DNA from 2 places in the Planococcus lenghuensis genome. Region 1 is predicted to be linked to the other one. Evidence: predicted binding sites of a transcription regulator. Region 1 holds the regulator's gene; the other holds the start of a gene.
What was found. Region 1 encodes NrdR, which represses ribonucleotide reductase genes. Its sites were predicted from a motif close to AACACNATATATNGTGTT; they were not measured.

Region 1 (10,796 bases):
ATGGAATCGGCTGTGCCGCTCAATGTGCCGCTGAAAGTTGATTTTGCACACGGGGATACCTGGTACGACACGAAGTAAAAGGAGAGGTTTCAACATGCCGGAATTGCCGGAAGTGGAAGGCGTTGTCCGGCTGATCAAGCCGGCCGTCGAAGGCCGAACAATAACAGACGTTTTCATATCGGATACTGTCCGGAGATCGAAAGCCGGAGGAAAAGATGCCATCTTGAAACGGATCAGTGAGGAAGGATTTATTGAAGAACTGACGGGTGCATCATTTCTGTCCGTGGAACGCCGGAGCAAGTACATCTATTTTGATATGCAGAAAGAAGGCCGGTTTTTATTTGTAAACCATCTCGGCATGACGGGCGCCTGGTTTCATGTCGGTTCGCTTGAAGAAATCCGGGAAGAGAAATTCAGGCGGCATGTCCATGTTATTTTCACACTTGATGACGGATCGCTGTTCGTGTATTCCGATATTCGCCGCTTTGGTGAAATGCGGGTGCTGCAGGATGAATCCGGCTATCCGCCGCTCCTGCTGATGGCACCGGAGCCGTTCGGGGAAGACGCCCTGCAGCATTTTCTGGAGATGAGCGAAAGGCCGAAATACGCCAAAAAGCCGGTTAAGGAAGTCATCATGGACGGCCAGGTCATTTCAGGCTGCGGCAATATTTATGCGACAGAGGCGCTGTTTAAAGAGCGGGTCCGCCCGGACCGGCCAGTGGGTGGTTTGACTTCTGAAGAAAAAGTGAAACTGTTCCAGACGATCGCCGATATCCTGGCAGAGAGCATTGAAGCGGGAGGCAGCACCATTTCCGATTACCGGAACGTAAACGGTGAATCCGGGAGCATGCAGCACCGTCTGAAAATGTACGGGAAAAAGCACTGCCTGGAATGCGGTCATGAAACGGAGAATATGAAAATCGGGGGCCGGACATCCACGTTTTGTCCGGTGTGCCAAAAGTGAGTGAAGCAGATGATTATTGGACTGACAGGCAGTATCGCGAGCGGCAAAAGTACGGTCGCCGCGATGCTGAAAGAAAAAGGGTACGCATTGGTGGATGCTGATGCAGTGGCGCGTCAAGTGGTGGAGCCGGGAACGGAAACACTGGCCCGGATCAGCCGGGCATTTGGCGAAGATGTGCTGCAGGCTGACAAGACATTGAACCGTGAAAAATTGGGAGCACTGATTTTTAACGACCCGAATAGCCGGAAAAAACTGAATGATATCATCCATCCGGCCATCCGGCAGGAAATGCTCAGGCAACGGGAAGAGTGGCTGGCGAACGGCGCGCAGACCGTAATCATGGACATTCCCCTGCTGTTTGAAAGCAAGCTCGAACATTTTGCCGATAAGATTCTAGTGGTAAGCGTAAGTGAAGAAAATCAGCTGGCCAGACTGATGCAGCGCAACGGACTGACAGCACAGGATGCACGCGCCCGGATCTCCTCCCAATTGCCGGTATCCGAAAAGGAAAAGCGGGCGGATGCCGTCATTTATAATAACGGTTCCATCGCTGAAACGGAGCGTCAGCTGGAGTGGATCCTGGAGAAATGGAATGCCGCAGTCTGAAAGGCAGCGAAATGATAAAAAATACGTGATTCTTCCTTCTAATATGTTATACTAATTTCATGAAAAGCAGGCAACAGTATAACTTAATTTATTGGGGGACGCATAAATGACAATATCTATTGCCATCAATGGGTTTGGCCGTATCGGCCGCATGGTGTTCAGACAGGCGATTCTCGAGGAAGATATTTCAGTAGTCGCAGTAAACGCAAGTTATCCCGCAGAAACACTGGCTCATCTCGTTAAGTATGACACAATTCACGGCCGGTTCAGCGGTGAAATCGAAGCGGATGGTGATGCGCTGATTGTGAACGGCAAACGGATTGCGTTATACGGAGAGCGCGATCCGCTTAATTTGCCTTGGGAGCAGTTGGGAATAGATATCGTCATTGAGGCGACGGGCAAGTTCAACTCCCGGGACCAGGCCGCTCTCCATCTTGAAGCGGGAGCGAAAAAAGTGATTTTGACGGCTCCCGGCAAGAACGAAGACGTCACGATCGTCATGGGTGTCAATGAAGATCAACTTGATGTGGATAAGCACCATGTTATCTCCAATGCCAGTTGCACAACGAATTGCCTGGCGCCGGTTGCAAAAGTGCTGAATGACACGTTCGGCATCGAAAATGGACTGATGACCACGGTGCATGCATATACGAACGATCAGAAAAATCTGGATAATCCCCATAAAGATTTGCGACGCGCCCGAGCAGCGGCTGAATCGATTATTCCTACTTCTACCGGTGCCGCGAAAGCGCTGTCACTGGTGATTCCGGAACTGAAAGGGAAGTTGCACGGCATGGCGCTGCGTGTACCGACGCCGAATGTCTCCCTGGTGGATCTGGTTGTTGACCTCAAACGGGAAGTGACGATCGAAGAAGTGAATGCGGCATTCGAACGAGCGGCAGAAACGGATCTGAAAGGCATTCTGGAAGTGACGATGGAACCGCTCGTATCCGTCGATTTTAATACGACCAGTACGTCGGCTACGATAGACGGGTTGTCGACGATGGTGATTGGTGCCCGGAAAGTGAAAGTGCTCGCCTGGTATGATAACGAATGGGGATATTCGGCTCGTGTGGTCGATCTGACCAAGAAAGTGGCAAAAGAATTATACGCGCAAACCCTTCAGTAATAAGCATGAAAAGCCGTTCTGCTGCCTTTGCGGCATGACGGCTTTTTTGTGCTGGCGTTTTTTTGAATCTTTTCTATTGCAATTGACGTACGTACATCATATAATGAATCTCGTGAACTTGTTGAGGGGGATTTCAAACGACCTACGACTTCATTCACGCGACTGCTTAAAGGGTTAGGACCTCTCCGGACTAACTTTCCCCCGTGGTAGTCACTTTGATTAAATCTTAACTTACTCAAAGGGGGAAACGAACCTTGGAAACAATGGGACGTCACGTAATCGCAGAACTATGGCAATGTGAATTCGACAAATTAAATGACATGGACTTTATTGAGCAGACTTTTGTTGATGCAGCACTTAAATCTGGGGCAGAAATTCGGGAAGTGGCTTTTCACAAGTTTGCGCCACAAGGCGTGAGCGGAGTAGTCATCATCTCTGAATCTCACCTTACGATTCACAGCTTTCCAGAGCACGGTTACGCGAGTATTGACGTATATACGTGCGGCGATCTGAATCCGAACGTCGCTGCTGATTATATTGCAGAAGCACTCGGCTCACAGCATCGTGAAGTTGTTGAAGTGCCACGCGGCATGGGGCCTGTCAGCCTTGGCAAAACAAAAGTTATCGCCAGCGCCTAATCCATGTACTTAAAAATCAGGCAGAGAGCAGAGGAGAAATCCTCTGCTTTTTCTTTTGCCTTGAAATAGGAAATGCTGTGTTTGCGTTGTAGAATGAAGAGCCAGCCAGGTTGTGACCGGGCAGGCAAAAAGCATTTTTGCCCTGAACGAAAAGATTTGATACGATAGCCTTCCGGCAGTGAATCCGGCATTCGGGGTTTAAAGAAAATTCCGCCGGCTCTCTTGATTTTTGGTATACTGAGAGACAAGACATTTAGTGAATGCGGGGAGTTGTACGAAATGAAATGTCCGTCCTGCCAACATAACGGCACCCGGGTCGTGGATTCGCGTCCGGCAGATGAATTGAAAGCAATCAGAAGACGCAGGGAATGTGAAGCGTGCGGCTACCGGTTTACGACATTCGAAAAAGTGGAAGAAACGCCGTTGATCGTGGTAAAAAAAGACGGTTCCCGGGAAGAATTCAGCCGGGAGAAAGTCTTGAAGGGTGTCATCCGCGCCTGTGAAAAGCGCCCGGTGCCTCTTGAAGTGTTGGAAGATCTCGTGTTCAATATAGAAAAAGATCTGCGGCGCATCGGCACCGCAGAAGTGAAATCAGAAGACGTCGGCGAACTGGTCATGGACCGGCTTGCCGGCATCGATGAAGTGGCCTATGTCCGGTTTGCTTCCGTTTACCGGCAGTTCAAGGACATTACGGTGTTCATCGATGAACTGAAGGATTTGCTGAACAGAACTCCGGACAACAAACCGGATACAGAGTAAGGTGATAAGAAATGTCTGCTTACTATAAAGAATTGCAGCCGACCGATTCCTATATCGTCTGTCTGCCTTATCCGTTTACTGATTACGACCGCAAGCTTGTAACATTGCTGTATCAGCCGATGATCGGCCTGGAAGCTGTTTCCTTTTATCTGACATTGTGGGCGGAAGGTGAGATGATGAAGGAAGAAGCGGTCCATTACCGGCTGATGAATAGCTTAAACATATCAGCAGCTACGATATTCACGGTCCGCACTCAGCTTGAAGCGATCGGACTCTTAAAGACATATGCCAAGGATGGGGAACACCGGTCCTTCATCTACGAATTGACACCGCCGCTTGATCCAAGGAGCTTTTTTGCTGATCCGCTGCTGTCGATGTTTCTGTTCAGTAAAGTTGGAGAAGCGGCGTACAAGCGGATTCGGGAACATTTCACCCCTCATCCTGTTTCAAAAGAAGGATTTACGGAAGTATCCCGTACATTCACGGATGTGTTCCGGCCTGTCCATGCAAAAGAAGGCTATCCCAATCGGGATGCTGACAGCCAGACGCGGGAGCGGAGCGGCTATCAGGCGACACCGGAATTCGATTTCGGTCTGCTTCGGCAAGGCTTGTCTGAACAGCTCGTGCCCGCACGTGTCCTGACACCGCCGATTCGGGAAATTATCGCCAAACTCGCTTTTTTATACAGTTTCAGTCCGCTTGATATGCAAAAAATCGTATTGATGGCAATCGGGGATGATCTGCAGCTGCATGCGGATGTGCTTAAAAAAGCGGCTGCAGATGTTTATAAGATGTCGGTTTCCGCCAAGCCGCCTGAACTCGTACCCGCCAAAGCGAAAGCGAAGAGTTCCCGCAAGGCAGCTCCCAAAACGAAACAGGAAGAAATGATCGATTATCTGGAGTCCGCTTCACCGGCGGATGTGCTGCGGGATATTGCCGGCGGCAAGGAGCCGATGGTGTCGGATGTGCAGCTGGCCAACCAGCTTGTGCTGAGCCATGGAATGGAACCGGCCGTCGTCAATGTGCTGTTGCAGTATGTACTGCTCCGGACAGACATGAAGCTGACGAAAGCCTATGTCGAGAAAATCGCTTCTCATTGGACCCGTAAAAATGTGACGACCGCCAAGGAAGCGATGGAACTTGCCCGGACAGAACACGATCAGTACATGAAATGGAAAAAGGAAGGTTCGCCTTCCCCCGCCCAAAACCGGCGGAAAACCGGTCGGGAAGAAAAGCTACCCGACTGGTTCTACAGCAAAGAGGAAGACCGGAAAAAACCGGAATCGCAAGCTGCTGCTTCGCCGTCACTTGAAGAAGAGAAGCGGAAGCTGCTGGCAGAGCTGGCGACGCGAAAAGGCAAGGGGGAATAACGGATGGAGCCCATCGGTAAAACGTTAAAACGAGTCATAAATGACCCCGGATTTTCCAGCCGCTACGAGGAAACCCGCAATGAAGTACTCAGACATGCAGGCGTTCAGGCATTTCTGGAAACTCATGCTGATCAGGTGGATAAGCAAACTGTAGACAGAGGCCTCAGCAAATTGCTGGAATATGTCGAACAATCGCATGGCTGCGATAAATGTAAAGATCTGGGGCATTGCATCAATGTTCTAAAAGGCCATGAACCGAATCTGACTCTCGTAAACGGCAACATCAGCCTGACATACACGAAATGCCGCCGGAAAACAGCCGCCGACCACAAGCGGAAAGCGGAAAATATGATCCATAGCATGCACATGCCGAAAGAAGTGGCGGGTGCTTCGCTCATCGGATTCGAACCGGATGCCGAGCGGATGGAAGCGTTCCGGGCAGCGAACCGGTTCCTTGCCGGTGTTCAAGGCCCTCATGATCTGCCGGCCAAGGGATTGTATTTCCATGGGAAATTCGGCGTGGGCAAATCATATCTGCTGAGCGCCATAGCGAATGAACTCGCTGAAGTTAACGTTCGGACTGTACTTGTGTATGTGCCGGAATTCCTGCGGGAGATGAAGCAGGCGATCGGCGATCAGACGCTTCAGGAAAAGATTGATTATGTGAAAAAGGCACCGGTGCTCATGCTCGATGATATCGGCGCAGAATCGATGTCGAGCTGGGCGCGGGATGAAGTGTTCGGCACGATCCTCAATTACCGGATGGCCGAAAAACTGCCGACGTTCATGACGTCCAATTTCAACTTCACGGAACTGCAGCATCATTTGACATACAGCCAGCGCGGTGAAAAAGAAGAAGTTAAGGCAGCCCGTGTCATGGAACGGGTCCATGCACTGACCATTCCAATCGCGATGGATGGGACAAACCGCCGCCATCAGTGATTTTCCGGTTGCAATCTGCCGGACGCCGTCGTATAGTAAATGACATACCAAATGAAAATGCAATGACGAGGACAACAGGAAATGAATCCGGCTGATAAGAGAGGGGAGCCCCGGCTGAAAGCTGCCCAAGCATGGACATTTGCTTACCGCCTCCGAGCAGCGGCTGCGAATCTAAGTAGCAGCCGACGGTAACGGCCCGTTAGCCGTTTCGAGAGCTTCACTTGCGCTGTTGGGCGCAGGGAGAAGAAGGGTGGAACCGCGAGCTAAGCTTCGTCCCTTTTATGGGATGGGGCTTTTTTGTGTTCCCGGACTTTTGATCGGTGAAACCGATTAGGGCGCGGAGCGGCAAACCTGTCACAACAAAACAGATTTTATTTAAAAGGAGAGATTCGCATGGCAGAAAGCATTAAACTTACATTTCCCGATGGAGCGGTCAAGGAGTTTCCGAAAGGAACAACAACTGAAGATGTCGCTCAGTCGATCTCACCGGGACTGCGCAAAAAAGCGCTGGCCGGAAAACTTGACGGCAGATTTGTCGATTTGAAAGATCCGCTTGACCACGATGGAGAAATCGCGATTGTTACACCGGATTCGGAAGGCGCGCTGGAGATCCTCCGTCACTCGACTGCTCACTTGCTTGCGCAGGCAGTCAAACGGCTGTATCCGGATGCGAAGCTTGGCGTCGGTCCGGTCATCGAAACCGGCTTTTACTACGATATCGACACAGAACAGACGATCACTGCAGAAGACCTGCCGGCGATTGAAAAAGAAATGAAGAAAATCATCGGCGAGAACCTGGAGATCAAATGTGTCCAAGTATCACGCGATGAAGCGAAAAAGCGCTACGAGGAAGTCGGCGATCCATATAAACTGGAGCTGATTGATGCGATTCCGGAAGATGAGAACGTTACAATTTATGAACAAGGTGAATTCTTCGATTTGTGCCGCGGCGTTCACGTGCCGGCGACCGGCAAGCTGAAAGAATTCAAATTGCTGAGTGTGGCAGGTGCCTACTGGCGCGGCAATTCCGATAATAAGATGCTCCAGCGCATTTACGGAACTGCTTTCTTCAATAAAGAAGATTTGAAAAAACACCTTGAACTGCTTGAAGAAGCGAAAGAACGCGATCACCGCAAAATCGGCAAGGAACTGAAATTGTTCACAAACTCCCAGAAAGTCGGACAGGGCTTCCCGCTCTGGCTGCCGAACGGGGCGACGGTCCGCCGCATCATCGAGCGCTATATTGTTGATAAAGAAGAACGGCTTGGTTACAGCCACGTGTATACACCGGTGCTTGGAAGCGTCGAATTGTACAAGACGAGCGGCCACTGGGATCATTACCAGGAAGACATGTTCCCGGTTATGCACATGGACAATGAAGACCTCGTGCTCCGGCCGATGAACTGCCCGCACCATATGGAAATTTACAAACAAGGCATTCATTCATATCGTGAACTGCCGATCCGGATTGCCGAACTCGGCACGATGCACCGCTATGAAATGTCGGGTGCGCTATCCGGTCTTCAACGGGTGCGAGGCATGACATTGAATGATGCGCATATTTTCGTCCGTCCGGATCAGATCAAGGATGAATTTATCCGGGTCGTCAATCTTGTGACGGAAGTGTATAAGGATTTCGGTATTGAAGATTACTCGTTCCGTCTGTCTTACCGTGATCCGGAAGACAAAGAAAAATACTTCGATGATGATGCAATGTGGGAAAAAGCGCAGTCCATGCTGAAAGATGCAATGGATGAAGTTGGCATCGATTATGTGGAAGCAGAAGGGGAAGCGGCATTCTACGGACCGAAGCTCGACGTCCAGGTGAAAACAGCGCTCGGCAAGGAAGAGACATTGTCGACTGTCCAGCTCGACTTCCTGCTGCCGGAACGCTTTGATCTGACGTACATCGGGGAAGACGGCAAGCAACACCGGCCGGTTGTTATCCACCGCGGCGTCGTCTCGACGATGGAGCGCTTCGTCGCTTTCCTGATTGAGGAATACAAAGGAGCCTTCCCGACATGGCTGGCACCGATACAGGTGGAAATCATTCCGGTATCCCTTGAAGCACATGCGGATTATGCGGATAAAATCAAAGAACAGCTGCAGGCGCACAAGATCCGGGTGGATATCGACAGCCGTGATGAAAAACTCGGCTATAAAATCCGGGAAGCCCAGACAAAGAAAATTCCGTACATGCTTGTCCTGGGCGATCAGGAACTGGAAAGCGGAGCTGTCAATGTCCGGAAATATGGAGAGAAAAACTCGGAATCCATGCCGTTTGATGAGTTCCTGAAGGGGATTCAAAGTGAGTTGAAGTAAGTGTTCTGAATGGTTTTTTGACTATATGATTCTAAATGAGCATTTTTGCCAGCATCATATTCCAACCATTGCCAGTGACTGCGAAGTCCTAGGGTCTGTTCGCTTCGCTGCGTAAAAACTCGCTTGCTCCTGCGGTTACTCGTCGCAGTCAAAACCGTTTTCCGCGGTCTGCCACTATGCGTCCTCCAGGGTCTCGGCTGGACCGGCTGGTTCCGCAGGCGTCTCGTATTTTCCTCCGCTTGTTCCTGTGCAAGCTCGTCGCAGTGAAAACCGCTTGTTCCTGCGCGGCGGGGATTACAGCAAGGAAGGGATAAGCGAATGAAGCAAAAAATCATGGATGCTGGCAGCATGTACTTCACAAGAAACTTCGACCTGTTCACAGGCATAGCATGTTGAAGAAATTGCTTAAGGCGGACGCTTTCGGGCCTACAGCAAGTGGGTCATGCAACTGGTGCGACAGGACGTCGCGTTGCCAGCTGCCCGGGCACGGCTTCAGCTCCTCCGGGATATTCAGCTCGGTGCTCCTGCGCAAGCTCGTCGCAAAAAGTAATTGCTCATCCCGCCGGAGTCGTCGCCTGCCGCTTTTTCTTCTAGGTTCATCTACCGATAAAGAGAGGCAAGTAAAACATCAACACGACTCTTGATGAAGATGTTATTGAAAAGTTGTTGATAAGCTTCGGCGCGTCCGTGGGATTAGCGATGCCATAAGACGGGCGGGGTTTTGGCTCGGCTTATGGCAAGAGCTATCCCCTAAGCGGCCGAAGCGGTTTAATAGAGATTTCGTTAAGACTTCTCAATAGAGCTATAGGCGATCTCGAGTAAACGTGTTGACATGGAGTTTGACCCGTGCTATTATAGATAAGGTTATGAATACTTATTTGTGGCTAAGCAGGAGCGCCCGCTTCTCACCTGTTCGACGCTTGAGTCGGCTGGTTATGCACATGTTGACTTACTTCACGCATCGAAGCGTGTTTGTCATACTTATGCGGGCGGACCTCTTGTGTCCGTCCGTTTTTTAGTTGGAACGGAACCTGTAAGCCAGGTACAAAGAATGTATTCACGAAACTATCTGGAGGTGGATTACGATTAGTAAAGATGTATATGTAAACGAGGGTATCCGTGCCCGCGAACTCCGTGTTATCGATCAGAACGGCGAACAGCTCGGTATTAAATCGCGCAATGACGCTCTTGATATTGCGGCTCGTGTCAATCTGGACCTCGTACTTGTCGCACCTCAGGCTAAACCGCCGGTGGCCCGGATCATGGACCACGGGAAGTTCAAGTTCGAGCAGCAGAAAAAAGACCGTGAAATCCGCAAGAACCAAAAAGTGATCAACGTGAAAGAGGTTCGTTTAAGCCCTGGTATCGATGACCATGACTTCAACACGAAACTTCGCAATGCGATCAAGTTCCTTGAAAAAGGGGACAAAGTGAAAGCTTCCATCCGGTTTAAAGGCCGTGCCATCACGCACAAGGAAATCGGACAGCGCGTACTGGACCGTTTTGCTGATGAATGCAAAGATGTTGCCACAGTTGAACAGAAGCCGAAGATGGACGGACGCAGCATGTTCCTTATGCTGGCGCCGATTGCTGAAAAAGAGTAACAGAAGAACTGTTTAGGAGGAAACAACATGCCAAAAATGAAAAGCCACCGCGGCGCAGCTAAGCGCTTCAAGAAGACAGGTACCGGCAAAGTGAAACGCAACCGTGCGTACACAAGCCACTTGTTCGCAAACAAATCAACAAAACAGAAACGCCACCTGCGCAAAGGCAAACTTGTCTCTGCAGGCGATCTGAAGCGCATCAAACAACTCATCTATAACTTATAATCTGATTTTATTATACGAATCACCAGGAGGTCATTAATATGCCACGCGTAAAAGGCGGAACAGTAACGCGCAAGCGTCGTAAAAAAGTCATTAAATTAGCCAAAGGGTATTACGGCTCGAAACACACACTCTTCAAAGTAGCAAACCAGCAAGTGATGAAGTCCGGTCAGTATGCTTACCGTGACCGTCGTCAGAAAAAACGGGATTTCCGCAAATTATGGATCACTCGTATCAACG
Region 2 (10,796 bases), 210 kb from region 1:
TTAACGAGGAACAGAGGCTGGCCGTACTCCACAAGCTGACCGTCTTTGACGAGAATTTCAGCGATTTCCCCTTCTGTCTCCGCCTCGATTTCATTGAATAATTTCATTGCTTCGACGATGCACACCACAGTTTCTGCCGAGACTTTATCACCGACTTTTACAAAGGCCGGCTCTTCCGGAGATGGAGATTGGTAAAAAGTCCCAACCATCGGAGACGGGATTTCAGTAAGCGAATCCGATGATGATGAAGAAGCGGTATCAGCCGGAACTGCCTCTGTTTCGGGTTCAGGCTTCGCTGCCGGAGCCGGCGCCGGAGCTGGGGCAGGAGCTGCCGCCGGGGTCGGTGCAGGCGCTGCCGCCGCTTGAACAGCTCCCCCTGTTTTCTTCATTTTCACTTTCGTGCCTTCACTTTCATATACAAACTCTTCAATGGATGACTGATCCACCAATTTGATCATTTCTCTGATTTCCTGGATTTTCAACTTTACTTCACTCCCATGCAGATATTGTCCGTTCCATATGCAATTTATGCGCGTGACACATATGATGAATCTGTCGTATTGACGATCAAGACGTCACCTTCGTTGATAAAGAAAGGCACTTGCACGACCAGCCCTGTCTCAAGTGTTGCCGGTTTTGAGCCCCCGCTTGCCGTATCTCCTTTGATGCCGGGGTCTGTTTCCGTCACTTTCAATTCAACCGTATTCGGCAATTCGACACCAAGCACTTCGCTTTCATACTGAATGACCTGTACATCCATGTTTTCCTTCAGGAACTTCAATTCGTATGCCAGGTTTTTTTCCGGAAGTTCGATCTGGTCATACGTCTCTGTATCCATGAAGGCATGCATATCGCCATTTGCATACAAGTACTGCATACGGCGGTTATCGATTTGGGCTTTCGCCACTTTTTCACCTGCACGGAACGTTTTTTCATTGACTGCGCCCGTGCGCAAGTTGCGGAGCTTGGAGCGGACGAATGCCGCGCCTTTCCCCGGCTTGACATGCTGGAAATCCATGACACGCCAGATGTCGCCGTCCACTTCGATGGTAAGTCCTGTTTTAAAATCGTTAACTGATATCATGTTTGTTCCTCCAATTATTATAAAATAAGCAGGTCTTTTGTCGAATGGGTCAACCGCTCATTCCCTGTCCCGGTAATGATTATATCATCTTCGATGCGGACTCCGCCAACCCCCGGCAAATAAATGCCAGGTTCAACTGTGACTGTCATGCCCTCCTGCAGCACGGTATCAGACAGATGGGAAAGTCCCGGTCCTTCGTGTACTTCCAGACCGATGCCATGGCCGAGTGAGTGGCCGAACGCATCGCCGTAGCCTTTCGCTTTGATGATGTCCCGTGAAATGGCATCCGCTTCTTTGCCGGTCATGCCCGGCTTAATTTTTTCGAGGGCGGTTACTTGCGCTTCAAGGACGATATTATAAATTTCTTTTAATTGATCTGACGGTTCACCGACAGCCACCGTTCGAGTGATATCGGATACATAACCATCATAGAGGGCACCGAAATCCAGCGTGACGAAATCTCCGGTTTCGATGACTTTATCGCTTGCCACACCATGCGGCAGCGCTGAACGCGTGCCGGACGCCACAATGATGTCGAATGACGATGATGTCGCTCCTTGCTTGCGCATGAAGAATTCAAGTTCGTTGGAAACTTCCAATTCGGTTTTTCCCGGTGCGATGAATTTTGTGATATGTTCGAACGCCGCATCTGCGATTTCAGCGGCTTTTTTCAGCACCGCAAGTTCATCCGCTGTTTTGATCATCCGGATTTTTTCAGCGAGCCCGCTGACCGGCACCAACGCCGCTTCCACTTGCCCGCTGAATTTACTGTGCAGGGCATACGTCATATGGTCCTGCTCAAATCCAAGCTGGCGAACGCCAAGTTCTTTCAGGACTGCCGCGATTTCATCGACCAAGCCTTTAGTCGCCTGGCGCACTTCATAGCCTTTTGCCTGCTTGCCCGCCTGTTCGATATAGCGGAAATCCGTCACGAATACCGCTTTATCTTTTGTTACGACCGCTGCGCCTGCAGAACCTGTGAATCCGGTCATGTAGCGCAGATTATATGTACTTGTCAGGAGCATTGCATCGATTCCGTGCTGTTCAAATTCATTGCGCAGTTTTTCGATTTTCATCCCTGTTCCCTCTTCCGTTTTAGAATAAATGCGTGAAGTGCCAATTCATATACATCCTGTCCGAATCCGGCGATCTGCCCGGCCGCCACAGGGGCGATGTAGGAATGATGCCGGAACTCCTCCCGTGCATGGATATTCGATATATGCACTTCGATGACCGGCACTTTGACCGATGCGATGGCGTCCCGGATTGCGACGCTCGTATGTGTATACGCGCCGGCATTCAGAATAATGCCGGCCATCTCTTCATCCTCCGCTCCGTGGATCCAGTCAATCAATTCCCCTTCGTGGTTTGACTGCCGGCATTCCAGCGTCACACCTGCTGTTTCTGCCACCGCTTTCAGGTCCTGCTCGAGTTCAGCGAGCGTGAATGTTCCGTATGCTTCTTTTTCCCGTTTGCCGAGCCGGTTCAGGTTCGGGCCATTCAGACAAAGAATCCGCATAATCAGCACCTCCATTCGTATCTTTCTCATTCTAACATAACGGCGTTTCCCGGCAATATGCAAACTTGGCCTATGCGGAGGACAGGGTTTAAGGAAGTCGGATCCGTTACCTGCGAATCCCCTGGGTTTATTTGCGATGTCGGGCGTGTTACTTGCGAAATTGGTCCTTTTACTTGCAGGACAGCTGCAACAGGAAAACCCGGCCTGCATCAGCAGACCGGGTTCTGTCAGTATAGTTGCTTAAAGACCGCATTTCAGCTGCGCGCCGCAATTTGTGCATGTGTTGCAGCCGCCCGCTTCCTGAACGGTTCCTTTGCGGCAAACCGGGCAGGTGTTACCGACTTCAGAACCGATCGTGACGTTAGTGGAACGGAGATCCTGGATCGTGTCGATCAGGACGACCGGCCGCTTTTCAGTCACTTGCTCTTCATGAACTTCATCAAATGAGTTTTCTTCCGCTTTCAGCGTCAGCACTTGCGCGTCGCGTGAACCGTCGACGTATACTGTTCCGCCTTTCGCGCCACCTTTGTAAAGGCGCTCATAGATCCCTTCCACCTGATCGACAGTGTAGCCGCGCGGGGCATTCACGGTCTTCGAGATCGAGGAATCGATCCAGCGCTGGATGACACACTGGACATCCGCATGTGCTTCCGGTGCAAGATCCATTGCAGAAATGAAATATTCCGGCAGGTTGTTCTCGTCCGCTTCCGGATTGTTCTTCAGGTACTCCTGGACGATGTCCGCTTTCACTTCAATGAACTTGCCGAGACGGCCCGAACGGTAGTACGTGAATGAGAAGTAAGGCTCAAGACCAGTTGACACGCCGACCATCGTACCGGTTGAGCCAGTCGGTGCCACAGTCAGGAGATGCGAGTTGCGGATGCCGTTTTCCAGCACCGCTTTCCGGATATGCTCCGGCATTTTCTGCATGAATCCTGTTTCCGTGAATGCTTTGCGGAGCGCCTGTGTTTCTTCGTCCGTTTTGCCAGTGAGGAACGGGAAGCTCCCGCGCTCTGTGGCGAGCTTCGCTGATTCTTCGTAAGCGGCAGTGGCGATCGTCTCAAAGATTTTATCGACGAGTTCGTTGCCTTCCGGCGAACCGTATTTCTTGCCTGTATTGATCAACAGATCGGCAAGACCCATAACGCCGAGTCCGACGCGGCGCTCACCGAGTGCCTGGACGCGGTTCTCTTCCAGGAAGTAAGGTGTGGCGTCGATGACGTTATCCTGCATGCGGACACCGATCCGGACCGTTTCTTTCAGTCCTTCGAAATCCACTTCCTGTGTTTGCATATCTGCAAATTTTGCCAGGTTAACTGCGGCAAGGTTACAGACGGAGTATGGTGCAAGGGGTTGTTCACCGCACGGGTTCGTCGCGACAACTTTCTGTCCGTACGCACGTGCATTCGTCTGTTCGTTGGCATTATCGATGAAGAAGATGCCCGGCTCTGCCGAATAAGTCGCACAGACGTTGATCAAATTCCACAGTTCACGAGCTTTCATCGTGCGATAGACGCGGACTTCATGACCCGCTTTTTTCCATTCGCGCACGTCGCCCACTTCGTGCCATTGTTCATTGTAGACAGCCATTTCTTCCGGCGAGTAGTTCTCGACTGCCGGGAAGCGCAGATCATATTCCGCATCCGCTTCGACCGCTTCCATGAAATCTTTTGTAAGGGTTACGGAAATGTTCGCGCCTGTCAGGAATTCTTCATTATGAACCGAATACGTCCCGCCATCGCGCAATTTCGTTTCCGCGTCGCGCATGATGCCTTCATTGAAGCCGCCCATCCCTGGGATTGCGCGGTAGTTCAGGAGCCCTGTGTACATCGCTTCTTCCTGCTCTGTCAGTGGCTTGAATTTCAGTTTGTCGTTTGCAAGTTTCTTGATCGTCTCATCTTCCGTGTTTTCGATGAGGTAGCGCAAAATGCGCGGGTTCTGCATTTTTGAAATGATGAATTCACAGATGTCCGGATGCCAGTCCGCCAGCATAATCATCTGCGCCCCGCGGCGGCTTCCGCCCTGTTCCACGAGATGCGTCAATTTCGCGATATCGTCAAGCCATGATACCGACCCGGACGATTTACCGTTCACACCGCGTGCGAGCGTGTTTCTCGGCCGAAGTGTCGAGCCGTTCGTGCCGACACCGCCGCCGCGGCTCATGATTTCCATGACTTGTTTTCTATGATCTGAAATGCCTTCCCGTGAATCCGCCACAAATGGCATCACGTAGCAATTGAAGTATGTAACATCGGTGTCTGCACCTGCTCCGTAGATGACGCGTCCTGCCGGAATGAACTTCAGGTCTGCAAGCTGCTCATAAAACTTGTTAAACCACTCGTCGCGCTTTTCCTGTGTTTTTTCGATGGAAGAAAGCCCAGTCGCATTGCGTTTGGCAATCTGTTCGTAGTATACTTCCAAAGGCTTTTCAATGACGTCGAGCGGCCGTCTGACAATTCCCGCTTCCTGTTCTTTCGCATCATCGATCGCACTCCGGTAATCCTCTTCAATCCATACTTCCGCTTTGTTCGCCTGCTTGTCGATCGACTTGATGAAGCCAAGGCCGCGGGCAGGGAATTTCGGATCCTCTTTCACTGTCAGGACGACGAAATCACCCGGTTTGAGCGTTTTCTTTTCTGTGTCCTTAAATGAATAGCGGTCAATCATCACCAGCCGGGATACACCCTTATGCACTGTTTTCATGTCATCAGTGATGGGGTGAACCTGCGGGAAGAGACGAATGTCCTTGTTCAGCGATCCGGTATCGAGCGCCGGTTTTTGGTTTTGAGATACAAGCACCATTGACAAATCCTCCTTAATGTTATATAGGATTAACACAACATGTTGTATTAATTATAGTTCCCACCATACTATATATTGAAACTTCCAGTCAATCGGTTTTTTTCATTCACAACGGCGTCGCTATTTGTCGAACGTTGATTTGACGCCGCAAAATCAGCCTAAAAAAATTTTCAGCTTCGACTTTGTGAAATCCGGCATTGAATTCTCTGCTCTGTTTCTTTTATAATGAACAAGGTAAAGAAGGCAAACTACAAGCGCCTTCACGGTCCGGGATTACCGGGCTTGAAGAAAGGGGCAACACCAGTGGAATTTCTGTACATCATCGCCGGCTTTTTATTCATCCTGACCGTATTGATCCTGGTCAATTATTTCCGGACAAAAAAGACGGTCACGATTCTGACACAAGAGCAATTCATTGAAGGCTACCGCAAAGCGCAGTTGATCGATGTGCGTGAATCGAAAGATTATGCCGCCGGCCACATTCTCGGCGCCCGCAACATCCCGCAGTCGCAGCTCCGTCAGCGCTTCAAGGAAATCCGTCCGGATAAACCGGTCTATCTGTATGACCAAAACGGCATCAACGGTTCACGGGTTGCCATGTTCCTGAAGAAAAAGGGCTACACTGACCTTTATCTGCTCAAAGGCGGCTTCAGAACCTGGACCGGTAAAGTCCGCTCGAAATGATATAAATGAGGCCGGCACTTCAGCGTGTCGGCCTCTAATTTTTGTTCCACTCCGGTTCCGTTTAGCGAAATTCAACTCCAAATTAGCGGACCCCACGATTACTTTAGTGGAATTCACTGACTCCACTACCGCCCGACCGCAAAAAAGAGGCATGCCACTTCCGGCATGCCTCTTTTCTCCTTATTCCGCTTTCTGATACCGCAGAACCGGCTTACGCGCAGCCTGCGCTTCGTCCAGCCGGCTGATGACCGTCGTATGCGGCGCTTCCTGCACGATTTCCGGATTGGTCTCCGCTTCCTTCGCAATTTGGATCATCGCATCACAAAACGCGTCGAGCGTCTCTTTCGATTCGGTTTCCGTTGGTTCGATCATCATGCCTTCTTCCACGTTAAGCGGGAAGTAGATCGTCGGCGGGTGATAGCCGAAATCGAGGAGCCGCTTCGCCATATCAAGTGTACGCACGCCGAGTTTCTTCTGACGGCGGCCGCTCAACACGAATTCATGCTTGCAGTGGCGGTCGTAAGGCAAGTCGAAATACGGAGCGAGCCGGCGCATCATGTAATTGGCATTCAGTACAGCATATTCGGACACAGCCTTCAGCCCATCCGGCCCCATGGAACGGATATACGTGTATGCGCGCACGTTGATGCCGAAATTTCCGAAATACGGCTTCACGCGGCCGATCGACTCGGGACGGTTGTCATCAAATGTGTACCCGTCGTCTGTCTTGATCAGAACGGGTTTTGGTAAATACGGGAGCAGTCCCTTCTTCACGCCGACCGGACCGGATCCCGGACCGCCGCCGCCGTGCGGGCCTGTGAACGTTTTGTGCAAGTTCAAGTGGACCACATCAAAGCCCATATCGCCGGGACGCGCTTTATTCATGACCGCATTCAAATTGGCACCGTCATAATACAGCTTGCCGCCGACTTCATGGATGATCGCCGCCATCTCCAGGATGTTTTCTTCAAATAAACCGAGGGTGTTCGGGTTCGTCAGCATGAGCGCTGCCGTATCCGGTCCGACAACCCGCTTCAAGTCTTCCAAGTCGACAAGGCCATTGTCATCCGATTTCACCGTCACCGTGTCAAAACCGGCAACCGTCGCAGATGCCGGATTTGTGCCATGGGCAGAATCCGGTACGATCACTTTTGTTCGTTCGAAGTCGCCATTCGCTTCATGGAACGCGCGAATCATCATGAGACCCGTCCATTCCCCGTGGGCGCCTGCCGCCGGCTGCAGCGTTACTTCATCCATGCCGGTGATTTCCTTCAAATGCTCCTGCAGGTCATACATAAGTTCCATCGCACCCTGGACCGTCGATTCGTCCTGCAGCGGGTGAATATCAGCGAATCCCGGGAACCGGGCGACGGATTCATTGATCTTCGGATTGTATTTCATCGTACAGGAACCGAGCGGATAAAAACCGGAATCGACGCCATGGTTGCGGTTTGACAACGCCGTGTAATGCCGCATGATATCGAGTTCCGCCACTTCCGGAAGCTCCGGCTCTTCCGAACGGATCAGGTCAGCCGGCAATACATCATCCAATTCCACTTCCGGCACATCCAGCACCGGCAAGCTATAGCCGATGCGGCCTTTTGTGGATACTTCAAAAATGAGCGGCTGGTTTTCGTCTTTACGCATGAGCGGCCTCCTTCTCCTGAGTGAATGCAGCAATTTCCTGCACGAACAGATCGATTTCTTCTTTTGTGCGCTGTTCCGTCACAGCAATGAGAACGTGTCCTGCCAGTTCTTCATATGTCCGGCCAAGATCATAGCCCCCGATGACGCCCTGATCAAAAAGCCGGTCGTTCAACTGCTTTACGGACTTGCCAAGTTTAACGGTGAGTTCATTGAAATGCGCATTTCCGAACGCGACGGTCAGACCTGCCGCTTCCAGCTGCTGTTTCATGTAGCGGGTCTTGGCGATATTTTGCACGGCCATTTCTTTTGTTCCTTTTTTACCGAGCGCCGTCATGGCGACAGAAGCCGCAAGCGCATTGAGTGCTTGGTTCGAACAGATATTGGATGTCGCTTTATCCCGACGGATGTGCTGCTCGCGCGCCTGGAGTGTCAGCACAAACCCGCGGCGTCCGTCTTCATCGACGGTTTCCCCAACGAGACGTCCCGGCACTTTGCGCATCAGCTTTTTCGTCACGGCGAAATAACCGCAATGCGGGCCCCCGAATGCTTCAGGGATGCCGAACGGCTGCGCATCGCCGACGGTGATATCCGCGCCGAGCTTGCCGGGCGCTTCAAGTGCGCCAAGGGCGAGTGGATTGGCCGATACGATGAACAGCGCGCCACTGCCATGGATGACCGGTTCCAGCTCTTTCAGGTTCTCAACCTGGCCGAAGAAATTCGGGTACTGGACCATCACAGCCGCAACATCCTCGTTCAGAAGCGAACGGAGTGCTTCCACATCAGTTACACCATCCTTCAGCGGCACTTCCTGCACATCGATCGATTGGCCGAGCGCATAGGAGCGCACCACTTCACGGGATTCCGGATGAACGGCACGCGAAACAAGAATCTTTTTGCGCTTGGTGTGACCGGCCGCAAGCATTCCTGCCTCCGCCAGCGCGGTGCCGCCGTCATACATCGACGAGTTGGCGATGTCCATGCCGGTCAATTCCGCAATCATCGTCTGGAACTCAAAGATCGCCTGCAGTTCCCCTTGGGAAATTTCGGGCTGATACGGCGTGTAGGCGGTATAAAATTCAGAACGGGAAATGACATGGTCGACAATCACCGGCTTATAGTGATCATAAACGCCGGCACCAAGGAAAGATGCATAATTCCGGTGATCCGCATTTTTAGCAGCGAGCCGGCTCAGTTCTTTCAAAAGTGCGGATTCCGATTTTGCCGGTTTAAGATCATATTCGCCTTGGAAACGCACTTTTTCGGGAATATCGGAAAAGAGTTCTTCGATCGAGTCGACGCCGATCGTTTTGAGCATGGCTTCTTTGTCTTGTGCCGTCATCGGCAAGTAGCGGTGCTTCATTCTGTCAATCTCCTTTATGAGTTAGTTGAACGCTTATAGAACGGAGTTTCCACTGTCACAGCTTTCAGGCGGCGGTTTCGCACTTCGACTTCCACTTCGGTTCCCGGCTCTGTAAATTCTGTTCCGACGAGTGCAAGACCGATATTCTTCCCTAGTGTCGGCGACTGTGTACCTGTCGTTACGTGCCCGATTTCCTCGCCGTCTTTGAATACTTTATAGCCGGGACGCGGAATCCCTTTATCCAGCATTTCCAGTCCGGTCAATTTCCGTACAATGCCTTCTTCTTTCTGTTTCAGCAGCGCTTCTTTTCCAATGAAATCCGCATCTTTTTTCAGTTTGACCGCAAACCCAATCCCCGCTTCAAGCGGCGAGATATCCTTTGTCAATTCCTGGCCATACAATGCAAGGCAAGCTTCAAAGCGGAGTGTGTCCCGGGCACCTAAACCGACAGGCACCGCTCCGTCTTCCTTGCCTTCTTCAAGGATGGCACCCCATAAAGCGATGATATCTTCCGGCGAACCGTAGATTTCAAATCCGTCTTCCCCTGTGTAACCGGTACGGGACACAAGAACGTTTCGCCCGGCAACATCCACATTTTCCTGAAAGCGGAAGAACTTGATGTCAGTGAGATCCGTATCGGTCAGCCGCTGCAGTACAGACTCAGCAAGCGGCCCTTGGAACGCAAGCTGTCCATATTCCTCTGAACGGTTCACCACTTCCGCCCCGTCCTGTGCATGCGCTTTCAGCCAATCAAAATCCTTCTCGATGTTGGCTGCATTCACGACAAGCAAGTAGCGTTCATCCGTCAGCTTGTATACAAGAAGATCATCAACGGTACCGCCATCTTCATAACATAAGACCGTATACTGCGCCTGACCAGTTTTCAGTTTCGATACGTCATTCGTCAGCATTCGTTGCAAATATGCCAGGCTTTCCGGCCCTTCAACCGTGATTTCTCCCATATGGGACACATCAAACAACCCTGCTTTCGTCCGGACTGCTTCATGTTCCTGTTTAATGCCTGAAAACTGCACCGGCAATTCCCAGCCGCCAAAATCAATCGTTTTGCCGCCATACTTCTTATACGACTCAAAAAGCGGCGTGCGCTTTAACTCACTCATGTCCTGCCGTCTCCCTTCTCCTGCTGCAATCACACAAAAAAAGACAGAGTACTCCCGGTATTCGGGAATTCTCTGTCCTGGAGCCTGAAAGTTTACCTTGACGGTTTTCCTCGTTGGCAGCTGCGTGCGCAGCATTCTCCAGAGATGCGTCCTGTACGAGTCTTTTTGCCTGAGAGATTCATAACGGCTGTTATTTGCTCCTTCGGCGACGCAATAATGCTGCGTTCTCTCCTCGCACACTCATCCGCCCATTAGAATCAATGGTCCTGACTGTATAGAATACTCAATTCTTTGACTATATCCTAACATTCAGAACAAATCCGTGCAATCTTTTTGTGATACGTCATCAAACACGAACGATAATTAGGCTAAATGTTTTTTTATTCGCCTTTTAGACGATGCACTTGAAAAGCGACGAATTCAGTGATCTGCCGGAGCGATCGGTGCTCCGTCCGGACACTGATGTGAGCTGCCCGCTTGTACGCTGAATGGCGCTGATGGTAAAGTGATTCAATTTCTTCTTTCGTCGACCGTCTGACAATCGGCCGGTTCGGGTCGCGGTGAATCCGCCGCCAAATG

Region 2: B0X71_RS07855 (vitamin B12-dependent ribonucleotide reductase) is a predicted target of NrdR. The motif match lies at 5,437-5,454, and genes of this name have one in related genera.

The regions. Positions count from the first base shown of each region.
Region 1 covers NZ_CP019640.1:1,324,600-1,335,395, forward strand. Annotated here, with positions in the region: gene polA (DNA polymerase I) at 1-78, shown strand, start outside; gene mutM (bifunctional DNA-formamidopyrimidine glycosylase/DNA-(apurinic or apyrimidinic site) lyase) at 95-964, shown strand; gene coaE (dephospho-CoA kinase) at 974-1,570, shown strand; gene B0X71_RS06795 (glyceraldehyde-3-phosphate dehydrogenase) at 1,677-2,699, shown strand; gene speD (adenosylmethionine decarboxylase) at 2,954-3,337, shown strand; gene nrdR (transcriptional regulator NrdR) at 3,617-4,096, shown strand; gene B0X71_RS06815 (replication initiation and membrane attachment family protein) at 4,108-5,466, shown strand; gene dnaI (primosomal protein DnaI) at 5,470-6,408, shown strand; gene thrS (threonine--tRNA ligase) at 6,802-8,730, shown strand; gene infC (translation initiation factor IF-3) at 9,786-10,334, shown strand; gene rpmI (50S ribosomal protein L35) at 10,362-10,559, shown strand; gene rplT (50S ribosomal protein L20) at 10,598-10,796, shown strand, end outside.
Region 2 covers NZ_CP019640.1:1,536,676-1,547,471, reverse strand. Annotated here, with positions in the region: gene accB (acetyl-CoA carboxylase biotin carboxyl carrier protein) at 1-482, opposite strand, end outside; gene efp (elongation factor P) at 527-1,084, opposite strand; gene B0X71_RS07865 (M24 family metallopeptidase) at 1,102-2,160, opposite strand; gene aroQ (type II 3-dehydroquinate dehydratase) at 2,157-2,603, opposite strand; gene B0X71_RS07855 (vitamin B12-dependent ribonucleotide reductase) at 2,844-5,405, opposite strand; gene B0X71_RS07850 (rhodanese-like domain-containing protein) at 5,709-6,089, shown strand; gene gcvPB (aminomethyl-transferring glycine dehydrogenase subunit GcvPB) at 6,270-7,736, opposite strand; gene gcvPA (aminomethyl-transferring glycine dehydrogenase subunit GcvPA) at 7,729-9,096, opposite strand; gene gcvT (glycine cleavage system aminomethyltransferase GcvT) at 9,111-10,217, opposite strand; glycine riboswitch at 10,365-10,461, opposite strand; gene B0X71_RS07830 (shikimate kinase) at 10,598-10,796, opposite strand, start outside.